2 regions of the Azospira sp. I09 genome follow, and region 2 is predicted to be linked to the other one. Evidence: predicted binding sites of a transcription regulator. Region 2 holds the regulator's gene; the other holds the start of a gene.
The links. The regulator FliA, encoded in region 2, starts transcription of late flagellar genes. The targets are predictions, from matches to a motif close to CTAAAGTTNNNNNNNNNNNNGCCGNTA.

Region 1: a site for FliA is predicted at 3,480-3,506, ahead of AZSP09_RS03935 (DUF5610 domain-containing protein). Genes of this name have one in related genera too.

Annotation. Positions count from the first base shown of each region.
Region 1 is NZ_AP021844.1:848,421-855,649, forward strand. It holds gene AZSP09_RS03925 (IS110 family transposase) at 1-612, opposite strand, end outside; gene AZSP09_RS03930 (ABC transporter permease) at 886-3,387, opposite strand; gene AZSP09_RS03935 (DUF5610 domain-containing protein) at 3,556-4,161, shown strand; gene radA (DNA repair protein RadA) at 4,264-5,637, opposite strand; gene AZSP09_RS03945 (PAS domain S-box protein) at 5,671-7,229, opposite strand, start outside.
Region 2 is NZ_AP021844.1:3,664,932-3,672,160, reverse strand. It holds gene AZSP09_RS17210 (flagellar hook assembly protein FlgD) at 1-418, opposite strand, end outside; gene flgC (flagellar basal body rod protein FlgC) at 442-846, opposite strand; gene flgB (flagellar basal body rod protein FlgB) at 860-1,273, opposite strand; gene flgA (flagellar basal body P-ring formation chaperone FlgA) at 1,452-2,171, shown strand; gene flgM (flagellar biosynthesis anti-sigma factor FlgM) at 2,207-2,620, shown strand; gene AZSP09_RS17185 (flagella synthesis protein FlgN) at 2,646-3,125, shown strand; gene motD (flagellar motor protein MotD) at 3,184-3,981, opposite strand; gene AZSP09_RS17175 (flagellar motor protein) at 3,986-4,726, opposite strand; gene AZSP09_RS17170 (RNA polymerase sigma factor FliA) at 4,719-5,459, opposite strand; gene AZSP09_RS17165 (MinD/ParA family ATP-binding protein) at 5,472-6,362, opposite strand; gene flhF (flagellar biosynthesis protein FlhF) at 6,355-7,229, opposite strand, start outside.

The sequences.
Region 1 (7,229 bases), 950 kb from region 2:
GGCCAAGGCCGATATCTTGCGATCGTAAGCCAGAATTCTTTCGTCGAGTGTGCGTAGGCGGTCGTGCAGGTCGCCAATGGTTTCCCGGGCCAGGGGTGGCAGTTGACGACCACCGGCGCCAATCTCGCCCAGCAGTCGCCGTGCCTGGGCGATACCTTGTCCGATCACAATCCCGAATTCACCCAATAGCCCACGCACTTGATTGACCAGCGCGGTTCGCTCAGAGACAGTCAGGGCTCGAACCCGATGGACGGCGAGCACCGCTTGGGCCTCTTCCGACTTGACCGGTACAAAGCGCATGTTCGGCCGACCTACGGCTTCACAGATTGCTTCGGCATCGTTGGCGTCGTTCTTGCCACTCTTGCGGTAGGGAGATACGAACTGGGCGGCCATCAGACGGGCATCGTGGCCCTGTTTGATCAATTCACGCGCCCAGTAATGGGCCCCCGCACAGGCCTCGATGCCAATCAGGCTGGCCGGCGTATTGGCAAAAAAGGCGAGAACTTCTCCGCGGGAAAGCGTCTTCTTGAGCACTGTCTTGCCCTGCATATCCACGCCATGGACCTGGAAAACTGTCTTGGCGATATCCAGACCAACGCGAGCAACCTTCATGGCACACCTCCTTCACGAGCTCACAGCACTTTGGCTGCAATGCCTTCAGTGTCCCGCTGGGCGGGTGGGGGAGTCCATTTCATTAGTAGAGGACAAAAACGTCCAATAAAACGGGGACGTGTCCAATAAGCTGGAATACCGGACAGGCCACAAGCCAGCAACCATGCGGCATTCCACTTCCTTATTACTTATTTGCATAATTCTCCCCGCCTACAAACCGGACATTCCTGACAAACAATCATACGTCATACCCGGCGCACTCCCCAAACCACCTCACCCCCCCGCCCGCAACGCCTCCATCGGCGGCGCCCGCAGCAGGCGGGAGGCGGCCAGCCAGCCGGCCAGGGTCACGGCCAAAGCAGCGCCGACGATGGCCGCCGGGAAGACCCACGGCGCAAACTGATACTCCAGATTGAAGACCTTGGCGGCCAGGAGCCAGCCGACGCCCTGGCTGCCAGCGGCGGCGATCAGGCCCGACAGAGCGCCGACGGCGGCGAATTCGGCCAGGAGGGCGCCCCGCAGTTGCTGGCGGCCGGCGCCCAGGGCGCGCAGCACCGAGAGTTCGTAGCGCCGCTCGTCGTGGGAGGCGGCCAGGGCGCCGTAGAGGACGATGATCCCGGCGGCCAGGGTGAACAGGAAGACGAACTGCACGGCCCGGGAGACCTGATCCAGCACCGATTGCAGCTGACGCACGATGGCGGCCACGTCCACCACCGTCAGGTTGGGGAAGCGCTTGACCAGCTCACCCACCCGGTTGGCGGCATCGTCAGGCAGGTGGAAGCTGGTGATGTAGCTGGCCGGATACGGTTCCAGCACGCCGGGCGGAGCCAGGACGAAGAAATTGACCCGCATGGAATCCCAGTTGAGCTTGCGCAGGCTGGTGACGGTGAGTTGCACCGGCTCGCCGGCCACGGTGAAGGTCAGCTCGTCCCCCACCTTCACGCCCAGGGTTTCGGCCAGGCCCTTTTCCACCGAGGCGCTGCCTTTGCCATCCTTCCCCTGCTCACCGGGGGCGAACCAGCGGCCTTGGGTCACCGTGTTGCCGGGAGGCAGGTCGGCGGCCCAGGAAAGGTTGAATTCCCGCTCCACCAGGCGTTTGGCCCGGTCGTCCTCATAGTCCGCCGGGGTCACGGGGCGGCCGTCGATGCCGGTGAGGCGGCCCCGCACCATGGGCAGGAGTTCGGCGCGGATGCCCATGCGGTCCAGGGCTTCCCCCACTTCCTGGCGCTGCTCGGGCTGGATGTTGATGACGAAGCGGTTGGGCGCGTCCGGCGGCGAAGCCTGGCGCCAGGCCTGCATCAGGTCGCCCCGGGTAACGGTGAGCAGCAGCAGGGCCATCAGGCCCAGGGACAGGGCGACGATCTGGGCCACGCTGGACAGGGAACGCCGCTCCAGGCCGGCCAGGCCGTAGCGCCAGCCGAAGCCCACCGCCGGCCCGACCCGGCGCAGGGGCTTGAGCAGGGCCAGGGCCAGACGGGCGATCAGGGCGGTGAGGCCCAGGGCGGCGGTGAAGCCGCCGGCGGCGTAGGCCCCCAGCTTGGGCTCGCCGGCGGCCCAGAAAAGCAGGCCGGCCAGGGCCGCCAGGCCAATGCCGTAGGTGGCGAGGATGGAGGCGTCCGGCTCCCCCAGTTCCCGCCGCAGCACCCGCAGGGTGGGCACCTTACGCAGTTGCAGGAGGGGCGGCAGGGCGAAGCCGAAGAGCAGCACCAGCCCGGCCACCAGCCCCTGCAGGGCGGGCCACAGGCTGGGTGCCGGCAGGGGCGCGGCCAGCAGGTTGGCCAGCCAGGCGTGGAGAACGAAATGGGCGCCGAAGCCGATGGCCAGCCCCACTGCCGAAGCGGCCAGGCCGAGAATGAGGAACTGGCCCAGGTAGAGCCCCAGCACCTGGCCCTGGGGTGCCCCCAGGCAGCGCATGACGGCGCAGGGATCGAGATGGCGCTGCAGGTAGCGGCGGATGGCCAGGGCCACCCCGGCGGCGGCCAGCACCACGGCCAGCAGGGCGGAAAGGCCGAGAAACTGCTGGGCCCGGTCCACTGCGGTGCGGATTTCCGGGCGGGCATTGCTGGCGTCCTCCACCCGCTCGCCCCGGGTCAGGCGGGGCTCGGCCCAGCGGCGGTAGTCGGCCACCGCCCGGTCCGGGCCGGCCAGCAGCAGGCGGTAGGCGACCCGGCTGCCAGGCTGGATCAGCCGGGTGGCGGGCAGATCCGCCAGGTTCATCATCAGGCGGGGGGCGACGCTGAAGAAATTGACGCCCCGGTCCGGCTCCAGGGTCAGCACCCCGGCCACGGTGAAGCGGGCCTGGCCCAGGTTGAGGCTCTGCTCCGGCCCGCTGCCGAACTGGGTGGCCAGACGCTCGTCCAGCCATACCGTGCCGGCCTGGGGCCCGCCCTGGATCTCGCTGTCGGGCGCCCCCAGGCCAGGAGCCAGGCGCAGCTTGCCCCGCAGGGGATAGTCGCTGGAGACGGCCTTGATATCTGCCAGCTGGGCCCCCTCCTCCCCCGTCACCATGCTCGGGAAAACCTGGGTCTGGGCCATCTGCAGGCCCCGCCGCGCCGCCTCGGCGGCAAATTCCGGGGCCAGGGGATGGTCGGAGGTCAGCAGCAGGTCCGCCCCCAGCAACTGGCGGGACTCCCGCTCCAGGGCCTGGCGCACCCGGTCGGTGAAAAATCCGACGGAACTGATACTGGCCACCGCCACCACCAGAGCCAGGGCCAGCAGGCGCAATTCACCGGCCGAGAAATCCCTGCGCAGGAGGCGGAATGCGAGTGAAAACATGGACAACTCCGGCGAAACGAGCCGCAACGGCACCGGACAACCCCACGGAGAGCCGCGCCAGGCTTGAATCTACAAAAAAAGGTAAAGAAACGTTCAAGTCATTGAAAAAAATGACGTAATGGCAGATAGAGCGAGAAATGCGACCGCCAATATATTTCGGAGACTATCATGCCCAACGACATCGCCGCCCCCCAGGGGCCCAGCCAGCAGACTGCCAGCGCCAACAGCGGCAATTCCCGTGTTTATCCCCAGGAAGAGCATCGGGCGTTGAAGGTCGATACGGCCACCAAGCAGTTCAAGGTCGGCATTCTGGAATCCGCCCTGCAGGTTTCGATCCAGGCCGGCAACGACTCCCAGGCCCTGCTCTTCCGCACCGCCATCGACCGCATCAACGAGGTGCTGGGCATTTCCGAGGGCCCCGACGCGCTGCAGAAGGCCGCCAGCCAGGACAACTCGCCGGAAGCCACCGCCGCCCGCATCCTCTCCTTCACCACCGGTCTTTACGCCGCCTATGCCGCCAAGCGGCCCGACGACGATCCGGAACAGGTGGCATCCGACTTCGTGGACGTGATCCGCAGCGGCTTTGAGAAGGGTTTCAACGAGGCCAAGGACATCCTCAAGGGCCTCAACGTTCTCAACGGCGAGGTGGAAGCCGGTATCAACAAGACCTACCAGCTGGTGCAGAAGGGCATGGACGACTTCCTCGCCCAGTTGCGCAAGCCGAAGGAAGAAACCCCGGCAGCGACGGCAACCACGCCCAGCGCCACAGCCTGAACCCGGCGGCCACGCCGCCCTCCCCACGCAAAACGGCGGCCCCTGGCCGCCGTTTTCTTTGTAGCGTCAGCGGGCGCAGTACCGCAGCACCCTGGGCCCGCCCTACTCCCAGTCCCGCAGCCGCTCCACCGCCTGTTCGATGCGGCTCACCGCCACCACTTCCAGCCCGGGAATGGGCTGGCGCGGCTTGTTGGCCTCGGGAACCAGAGCCCGGGTGAAGCCCAGCTTGGCCGCTTCCTTGAGCCGTTCCTGGCCCCGGGGCGCCGGGCGGATCTCGCCGGCCAGGCCCACTTCGCCGAAGACCACCAGTTTTTCCGGCAGGGGCCGGTTCTTCAGGGAGGAAATGATGGCCAGCAGCACCGGCAGATCCGCCGCCGGTTCGCTGATCTTGACCCCGCCCACCGCATTGACGAAGACGTCCTGGTCGAAACAGCCGATGCCGGCGTGGCGGTGCAGCACCGCCAGCAGCATGGCCAGCCGGTTCTGCTCCAGGCCGACGGAAAGGCGCCGCGGGCTGCCGCCCATGGTGGTATCCACCAGGGCCTGGATTTCCACCAGTAGGGGCCGGGTGCCTTCCTGGGTCACCAGGACGCAGGAGCCGGCCACCTCCTGCCCGTGCTGGGAAAGGAACAGGGCCGAAGGGTTGGAGACGCCCTTGAGCCCCTTGTCGGTCATGCCGAAGACGCCCAGTTCATTGACCGCGCCGTAGCGGTTCTTCACCGCCCGGATGAGGCGGAAGGAGGAATGGGTGTCGCCCTCGAAGTACAGCACCGTGTCCACGATGTGTTCCAGCACCCGGGGCCCGGCCAGGGCCCCTTCCTTGGTCACGTGGCCCACCAGGATCACGGTGACGCCGGTCTGCTTGGCCAGCCGGGTCAGCTGGGCGGCGCATTCGCGCACCTGGGCCACGGAGCCGGGAGCCGAGGTGAGCTGGTCGGACCACAGGGTCTGGATGGAGTCGATCACCGCCACCTGGGGCTTTTCCGTCTGCACCACGCCGAGGATGCGTTCCAGGTTGATTTCCGCCAGCAAGGGCAGGCGCTCCACGTCCAACTGCAGGCGCCGGGCCCGCAGGGCCACCTGCTGCCCCGACTCTTCGCCGCTGACGTAGAGCACCTTGTGCTGGGGCGCCAGGGCGGCCAGGGCCTGCAGCAGCAGGGTGCTCTTGCCGATACCCGGGTCGCCGCCGATGAGCACCACGCCACCGGCCACCAGGCCGCCGCCCAGGGCCCGGTCGAATTCGGACAGGCCCGTGGGCAGGCGCGCCGCCTCCCGGGTCTCGATCTCGGAGAGGGCCTGCAGCTTGGGCGTGCCGGGGGCCAGGGATTCGAAACGGTGGCCGCTGCCCTTGCCGCCGGCCTCGGCCACGGTTTCCACCAGGGTATTCCAGGCATTGCAGGCGGAACACTGGCCCTGCCATTTGGGGGACTGGGCACCGCATTCGGTGCAGGTATAGATGCTTTTCGTCTTCGCCATGATGGGCGGGAGGATACACCAGGGCGGCGGCGATCAGGATTCCGGGGCCGGCTGGGGCGGCCGGGCCAGCACCCAGCGGTTCTTGCCGGCCCGCTTGGCCTCGTACATGGCGCCGTCGGCGGCCTGCACCAGCATGTCGGGGCTGGCGTAGGCCTGGTGGAACAGGGCCACGCCGATGCTGGCGCTGACCTGGCAGCGCTGGCCCAGGATATCGAAGGGCTGCACCAGGGCCTCCAGCACCTTGTTGGCGGCAGTCACCGCATCCTCGTCCTGGCGCACCCCGTGCAGCAGCACGGTGAATTCGTCGCCGCCCATGCGCGCCGCCGTGTCGGACTGGCGCAGGGTCTGTTTAAGGCGGTAGGCGAAGGCCGCCAGCAGCAGGTCGCCGGCCTGGTGGCCCTGGCTGTCGTTCACCGCCTTGAAGCCGTCCAGGTCCAGCACCAGCACCGCCAGGCCTTCCTGGTAGCGCTGGGCGCGGAAGAAGGCCTGCTGCAGGCGGTCGAAGAACAGGGTGCGGTTGGGCAGGTCGGTGAGCAGGTCGAAGTGGGCCAGGTGTTCCAGGCGCTGCTCGATGCGCTTGCGTTCGGAAATGTCGTGCTTGATGGCGACGTAGCGCACCACGGCGCCCTGCTCGTTCTTCACCGGGGCGATGGTGAGCAGCTCGTGGTAGAGCATGCCGTCCTTGCGCCGGTTCACCACCTCGCCGCGCCAGGGGTTGCCGGAGGTGATGGTGCCCCACAGCTGGCGGTAGAAATCCGCATCATGCACCCCGCTCTTGAAGCGGGAAGTGCGCTGGCCGAGGACCTCCTCCAGGCTGTAGCCGGTCATGTCGCAGAAGGCCGGGTTGGCGTATTCCACCACGCCGTTGGCGTCGGTGATGATGACCCCCTCCGCCGCCGCATCCACGGCCACGCTGCGGGACTGCAGTTCCTGGCGCAGTTTGCGCTCGGCGGTGATGTCCCGGGTGATGCCGAGCAGGCCGGTGAGGTGCCCCTCGTCGTCCCGCAGCACATTGACGATGGCGTCGGTCCACACGGTGGAGCCGTCCTTGCAGGGCTGTTCCAACTCCCAGTGGTGCTTCAGCACCTGGCCGGTGCGCAGCAGGTAAGCGAAGCCCTCCGCCGCCTGGGACATGGAATCCGGCGTCAGGGCCTCGGCCATGGACTGTTGCAGCACCTCCTCCGGGGTGTAGCCCCGCAGCCGTTCCACCGACGGGCTGATGTAGGTGAAGCGGCCGTTGAGGTCCATGGTCCAGATGACGTCGTAAGCTGACTCGGCCAGTGTGCGGAAACGCTGCTCGCTCTGGCCCAGGGCCATCTCCGTGCGCTTGCGCTGGGTGATGTCGTGGAAGGAGAGGACGATGGCCTCCCGCCCCTCGAAGTCGATGCAGGCAGCCGACATCAGCACCCACACCGGCTTGCCCTCCAGTCCCTGCAGTTGCACCTCGAAGCCCAGCCAGCGGCCGCCGCGGCGGTGCAGCTCGTCCACCATCTGCTGGCGCTGTTCCGGGTTGCGCCAGAAGCCCTGGGCCGGCCGGCCGACGACGTCGTGACGGGAGACGCCGTAGTACTCCTCGGCGCAGCGGTTGATGT
Region 2 (7,229 bases):
TGCCGTCGGCATCCTTGATGGTCAGGGTTACCTTATCCGCATCGCCGTCCAGCTCAAAACCGCCTACCGCCTGGCTCTTCACTAGGCCAAGATTGCCGCCCGGGATGAGGACGTTTTTGCCGAGCATTGCCGCCGCCTGCATGGACTGGGAAGCGTTGTAGGTGCTCATCATGCTGGATAGGGTGGAATTGAGTTTTTCGATGCCGCTAACGGTATTGATCTGAGCCAGCTGGCTGGTCATTTCGGCGCTCTGCATGGGATTCAGTGGATCCTGGTTACGTAACTGGGTCACCAGCATGGTCATGAATTGGTTCTGAATCTCGTCAGCAGAGCTCTTACTGGAAGATTTGTCGGTGGTCTTGCCTGTGGACACACCATTAAGACCGGAATAGGGATTGTTTTCGACGGTGGTAGCCATGTTCATTTACTCCTGCAGTCGGGTTACTGGCCCATGGCCAGCGTGCGCATCAGCAATGTCCTGGCCGTGTTCATCACGTCAGCATTGCTCTGATAGGAACGGGAGGCAGAAATCATATTGACCATCTCCTCCACCACATCCACGTTAGGCATCGAGACGTAGCCGTCGGCATTTGCTGCCGGATTTTTGGGATCAAACACCATACGAGGCGGCGCAGCGCTCTCTACTACCTCTTTGACCCGCACCCCCTGGGCTGCCTCACTGCCGACTGGAGTGGTTTCGAAGACCACCTGCTTGGCCCGATAGGGACGGCCGTCGGCGCTGGTGATGCTATCGGCGTTGGCCATATTCGAGGCCACGGCATTGAGACGGACGGATTGGGCGGTGAGAGCGCTGCCCGCCACGTGGAACATATTGAAAATACTCATGGCTTAGATTTCCTTATTGGCCGCCCTGGCCCTGGATAGCCGACAGCATGGTCTTAAACTGGCCGCCGATGAACTGAACGCTGGCCTCGTACTGCATGGCGTTTTCCGCGAATTTGGCCCGCTCAATGTCCATGTCCACCGTATTGCCGTCAGCGCTAGGTTGGAAGGAACTGCGGTAAAGCAGGGGCGCAGGGCCAGAATTGCCGGCACCAGCGATGTGCCGGGTGGAGGTGCGAGCCAAGCCCAGGTCACCGGTCTGCTTGCCCGCCAAGGCATTGTCCAGGGCGGCGGAGAAATCGAGGTCCCGAGCCTTGTAGTTGGGCGTGTCCGAGTTGGCGATATTCGCGGCTAGCACCTGCTGCCGATAGGCCCGCAAGCCCAGTGCTTGGCGATGAAAATTGATGGTTTGATCAAGCTTGCTCACCATGGCTACACCTTTACATTTGTCTTGCAACAAGCAATGCATACTTCGTGCCAGAAATTCACTCAGTGACCGAGTGGGAAGTCTCGGTGTGAGCAAAAAAGGAGCTGGCCCCAACGGCAAATCTTGCCGCGTCCGGCAGGAACAGATACCGGTTTCCTACCGCCTGGGGCAAAATAGGCCCATGACTACCCTTGCCCGACTCCTGATCCGCCTGCGCTTGCTAGGTCGCAAGTCCGCCTTTCTGTTGCTTGTCTTCCTTTCATCTTGGGTATGGGCCCAGAGCAGCGGAGACGTTGTCATCAATGCTGTAGACCAGTTCCTCCGCACCCAGACCAAAGGCCTACCCGGCCGGGTCCAGTTCAGTATCAGCCCCCTGGATAGTCGGACCCAACTCACCCCCTGCCCCGCTGTCGAAGCTTTTCTCCCGCCCGGGTCTAGACTGTGGGGGAAAGTCACCGTGGGGGTTCGTTGCCTAGGCGATGCCGGCTGGATTATCTATGTCCCCGCCCAAGTCAGCGTTCAGGCCAACTACATCATCAGCGCCCGCCCCCTAAGTCCGGGACACCCCCTTTCGCTCAACGATGTATCCACTCAAAGCGGGGATTTAGCCAGTCTGCCGGCCGGAGTTGTCACTGACGCCCGGCAAGCCATTGGCAAAACCGTCCGCAACGCCATCGGAGCAGGACAGCCGCTACGGGCGGAAATGCTTATGGCGCCCCTAGTAATTCAGCAAGGGCAGACAGTAAAAATTCTCTCCCGAGGCCCTGGATTCTCAGCAAGCAGCGAAGGTCGAGCCATGAACAATGCTGCAGACGGCCAGATTGCCCAGGCCCGCACAGCCAACGGCCAGAGCGTTAGCGGTATTGCCAGGCCAGGCGGCATCATCGAAATCGGTTACTGAGCCCGCACCCAACCCCGGAGGTAACTAAGACTTTCATGCTCGCTTCCGCTAGAATGGAGAAGGGTGTAGGTACTGCAAAAGCCGCATTGCGGCCTCAAGTTTTGCCGCCTCATGTCGTAGTAGTGTTTGAGAAATACTTATTGAAAGGGTTCGCCGTGAAAATTGACGCCTCTCTCGCCCCGGCCGGCAGCCCCGGATTAGAGACAGCAAAGCGCGCCAGCCGGCCCCAATCCCCCGTCACTGAAGGTGGCGGGGAGGTTCAGTTGAGCCTATCGGGACGCCTACACTCCAGCTTGGAAGCAGACGGAGCAGGCCAAGTGGATTCCAGCCGGGTAGCCGCCATCAAACAGGCCATCGCGGAAGGACGGTTCTCCATCAATGCCGGAGCAATCGCTGACCGACTCATAAGTTCGGCACAGGAGTTGCTCGCAAAGCAGGCCAAGACCTGACTTGCCCCGTAGGGGCTTAACGCCTATGCCCGATGTTATTCACTCCCTACCTGATCATTTGGCCGCTGAGTCCGAGCTAATGGAGTCATTCGTCGCCCTGCTGCAGAAGGAACAGGAAGCCATAAAGGGCGGTGATACCCAAGCGATGGAACACATCACTGCGGAAAAGATGACCTTGGTAGCCGCCCTCAACCGTCAGAGCGATAATCGCAACCAGTTCCTCTCTACCTGCGGCCTACAGCATGACCGAACTGGGATAGAAGCGTGGCTAGCGGAAAATCCAAAAGCGGCACATATCGCCGACCTGTGGGGCCAGCTGAAAAAGCTCGTGGCGGAGGCCAAGGAACTGAACCTTTTGAACGGCAAACTCATCTCCATGCGCATGCAGCACAATCAACAGTTGCTCAACGCCTTGGTGACCACCTCCAGGTCTCATAACAGCCTCTACGGCCCTGATGGGCAGCCTACTCAGCTCTCCGGCCGGCGCATCATTGACGCCGCCTGAGTTTGCCCTATGCGCCCCCAGAATTTCTTCCACTCTCCTGTAGAGAGTATCCCTGCTTTTAATTGGTAACCGCAGCAGTTCCTGGCGCGGTAGGCGTTGGCTTTTCCGGCAGCATGGAATCAATCAGGATGCTGACCCGCCGGTTCCGGGCCCGCCCTTCCACCGTCTCATTCATCTCGACCGGCCGGGTTTCGCCGTAACCGATGGCTGTCAGATGGGTAGGAGCGACTCCGGCATCGACAAACAACCGCAGCACCGTGGTGGCCCGCACCGCTGACAACTCCCAGTTAGACGGGAATTGGGTGGTCCGGATGGGGATGTTGTCGGTATGTCCTTCGATGGTGATGGGGAAATCGGTCGGCGCCAGTACCTCACCGACCGCCCGCATGGCCCGGATGGAGGTCTGTTCCAGCTGGGCCTGACCTGGGGCGAAGAGAATGCTGTCGTTGATTTCGATAGTGACGCCACGGGCCGTTTCCAGCACCCTGACCTTGCCCTGCTGCACCAGGGGCGCCAGGACGGCAAAAATGTCCTTGGCCACATTGCGCATCTTGTCCCGTTGCTGCTGTTTGGCCTCGACGACCTTGGGATCCTCCTTCACCACGATCTGCTTGACCACACTGTCCGGCGTCCGCTTGGGCACGACCGTGATGGCGCCCCCATCGACGATGGAGGGGTTCTTGAAGGCAGTGATCAGGGAATCCGATAGCACCCGGTACTTGCCCTCGTTCACCGACGAGATGGCGTACATCACCACGAAGAAGGCAAACAGCAGAGTAATGAAGTCGGCGTAGGAAACGAGCCAGCGCTCCAGATTCTCATGCTCGTCCGCGTGCTTTTTATTGCGGCGTCCCATGGGATCAGCTCACATAACCCTGGAGGCGGCTCTCGATGATGCGCGGGTTGTCGCCGTTGGCGATGCCGACCAGGCCATCCACCAGCATTTCCCGCAGGGTCACCAGGCGGGCGATATGAGCCTTCAGTTTGGTGGACATGGGAATCAGCACCAGGTTGGCCATGCCGACGCCGTAAATGGTGGCCACGAAGGCGACGGCGATACCGGCCCCCAACTTGGAGGGATCGGACAGGTTCTCCATCACGTGGATCAGACCCATCACCGCGCCGATAATGCCGATGGTGGGAGAGAAACCGCCGGCGGATTCCCAGAACTTGGCACCGGCCTTCAGTTCCTCTTCATAGGTGCCGATTTCCACCTCCAGCACCTCCCGCAGACGTTCCGGCTCAGCACCGTCCACCAGCAGTTGCAGCCCCTTCTGGATAAACGGGTCGCGCAACTGGGCGATGAATCCCTCCAGGGCCAGCAGGCCCTCGCGCCGGGAGACATGACTCCAGTCGGAAATGCTGTTGATCATCCAGGCGTGATTGACCGCCGGCGGCACCCACACCCACTTGAGCATCTTGAAAGCCCGGACCACGGTGGATACGGGACTCTGCAGCAGGACGGCACCGAAGGTCCCCCCCAGCACGATCATGGCGGCGGTGGGCTGCAGCAGGGAGCCGAGGTGCCCACCTTCGAGAATCTGACCCCCGATGATGGCACCAAGCCCCAGGAGCAAACCGATAATGCTTATGCTATCCATGGCGTTTTTTCTTCTTTCCTGAAGTCTCACCCAGAACCTTGGCCCGCAAGCGGGCGATGGCCTGACTATGCAGCTGACAGACGCGGGACTCGGTCACCCCCATGACTTCGCCGATTTCCCGCAGATTGAGGTCCTGCTCATAGTAGAGGGCCATCATCAATTTTTCCCGTTCCGGCAGCTCGCCGATGGAAGCCACCAGGGTCTGCCGCAGGCTCTGCTCCTCGAGCAGGCGCAGGGGATCGGCATCGTGATCCGTCAGGTGGCGCTCCAGGAAGCCTTCCTCGCCCTCTTCGGTGAAATCCTCGAAATAGAGCAGTTGGTGGCCCCGGGCTTCGCCCAGCATTTTCTGGTAATCGGCCAGGGACATGTCCATGGCTTCGGCCAACTCTTTTTCAGTCGGCACGCGGCCGTGCTCCTGTTCGAGTTGGGTGATGGCTTGTTCGATGCGGCGCAGGTCCCGGCGCAATCCCCGGGGCAGCCAGTCGTTTTCCCGCAGGCCATCCAGCATGGCCCCCCGGATGCGCTGCGCCGCGTAGGTCTCGAACTGGGCGCCGTGCCCGGTCTCGAACCGGTTCATGGCATCCAGCAGACCGATCATCCCGTTCTGCACCAAATCCTCCACCTGCACACTGGACGGCAGGCGTGCCATCAGGTGGTAAGCGATGCGCTTGACGAGAGGAGCGAAGCGCTGGACGAGCTGTTCCTTGTCGAGCTGACCAGCGGCGTTATACATATGTCGGTTGGGCTATCCGGCGTGGATAGGGCTCGGCGTAATGCGTTGGCTCAAGTGTAGCAGCTGTTGCACGAATTGTTCGAGTCCGCCCCCTTCCCTACCCGACTGGGGCCAGTGCAGCATGTCGGCCGCCAGGCCGCGCAGGCTGCGGGCCGCCGGGCTATCCGGGAACGCCGTGACCACGGGCTGGGCGAGTCGGGCCGACTGGCGCAGGGCATCGTCCAGGGGGATGCAGCCGCTGTAGTCCAGGCTGACATGCAGGCGCTGGCTGGCAACCTGGGCAATGTTGTCGAAAATCGCTTCCGCATCGGCGGCGGCCTTGACCTTGTTCACCAGGATGCGGAAGTCGCGCCGGGCGTAGCCGGTGCTCATTTTCTTGATCAGGGCATAGGCCTCGGTGATGGCGGAGCCGGTGGCAGAGAGCACGATCACCGTTTCCTGGGCTGCCAGGCCAAGGGGCGAGAAACCCAAGGGATGATCCACCGCCGTATCCACCAGGATGACGTCGGCCGGATGCTCCATCTCCGCCAGGCCTTCCACCAGAGCCTGCTTCTGGGCCAGGGAAAAACGGGAAAGTTTCTTCACGGCCCGGGCCGCCGGCAGCAGGCGCACGCCGGCACCAGCGGCGAGCAGCACCTCTTCCAGGGGCTTTTCCCGATTCACCACGTGCACCAGGTCATAACGGGCCGGCACGCCGAACAGGGCCGCCTGGTTATCGGCGCCGGTGTTCTCGTCCAGGATCAGGACTTCCTTGCCCTGGCGCGCCAGGGCCGCTGCCAGATTGGCCACGGCAACGCTTTTGCCGACGCCTTCGCAGCCGGCGGCGAAACTCACCACCCGCAGTTGCTCGCGTCCGAACAGGCGGCGCAACCCGGCCGCCTGGTCACCCCGGAATTCAGCCACGACGGCCTCCATAGGTGCCGGTCAGGCCCGCATTGGCCATCATCAGGGCCGGCTCGACGCCGGCATAGCGATGGGGAGAGGTTTCCGGCAGGTCCTTGAAGGCCCGGTGCAGCAGATAGGCCCGGTTAGGCAGGTGCAGATCTTCCGGCACGCGCTGGCCGTTGGAGACGTAGTGCAGCTTGAGGCCGTGGCGCATGATGGCATCCAGGGGCGTCGCCAGGCTGGCAGCTTCGTCCACCTTGGTCAGGATGCAGCCGGCCAGGTCTTCGCCCTGGTAGGCGGAAATCACATCATCCAAAGTATCGCCGCGGCTGGTGGCCGACAGGCAGAGCAGGCGGCGCACGTCGCCGTTGGCGCCCATCAGCATGGAGATCTGCTCGGCCACCAGGCGGTCCTTCTGGCTCATGCCCATGGTGTCGATCAGCACCATGTGCTTGTGGGACAGCTCTTCCAGGGTATTGCGCAGGTCGCCCACGTCCCGCACCAGATGCACGGAAACGCCGAGGATGCGGCCGTAGATGCGCAACTGCTCATGGGCGCCGATCCGGTAGCCGTCGGTGGTGACCAGGGCCAGCTTGTCGGCGCCATGGCGTACCACGCAGCGGGCGGCCAGCTTGGCGGTGGTAGTGGTCTTGCCGACCCCGGTTGGGCCCACCAGGGCGTACACGCCGCCCCGGTCGATGATGTCGTTGTCGTTGCCGATGGTCAGCAGGGAACGGTCGGCAGCGCCCTTGATCCAGGCCTGGGCCTGGGAGGCATCCAGTTCGGCAGGCAGTTCGGCCAGCAGTTCGCGGGAAAACTGGGGGGAGAAACCGGCATCCAGCATCTGGCGCAGCATGTCCGTCTTCACCGGCTCCATGCGGGCGG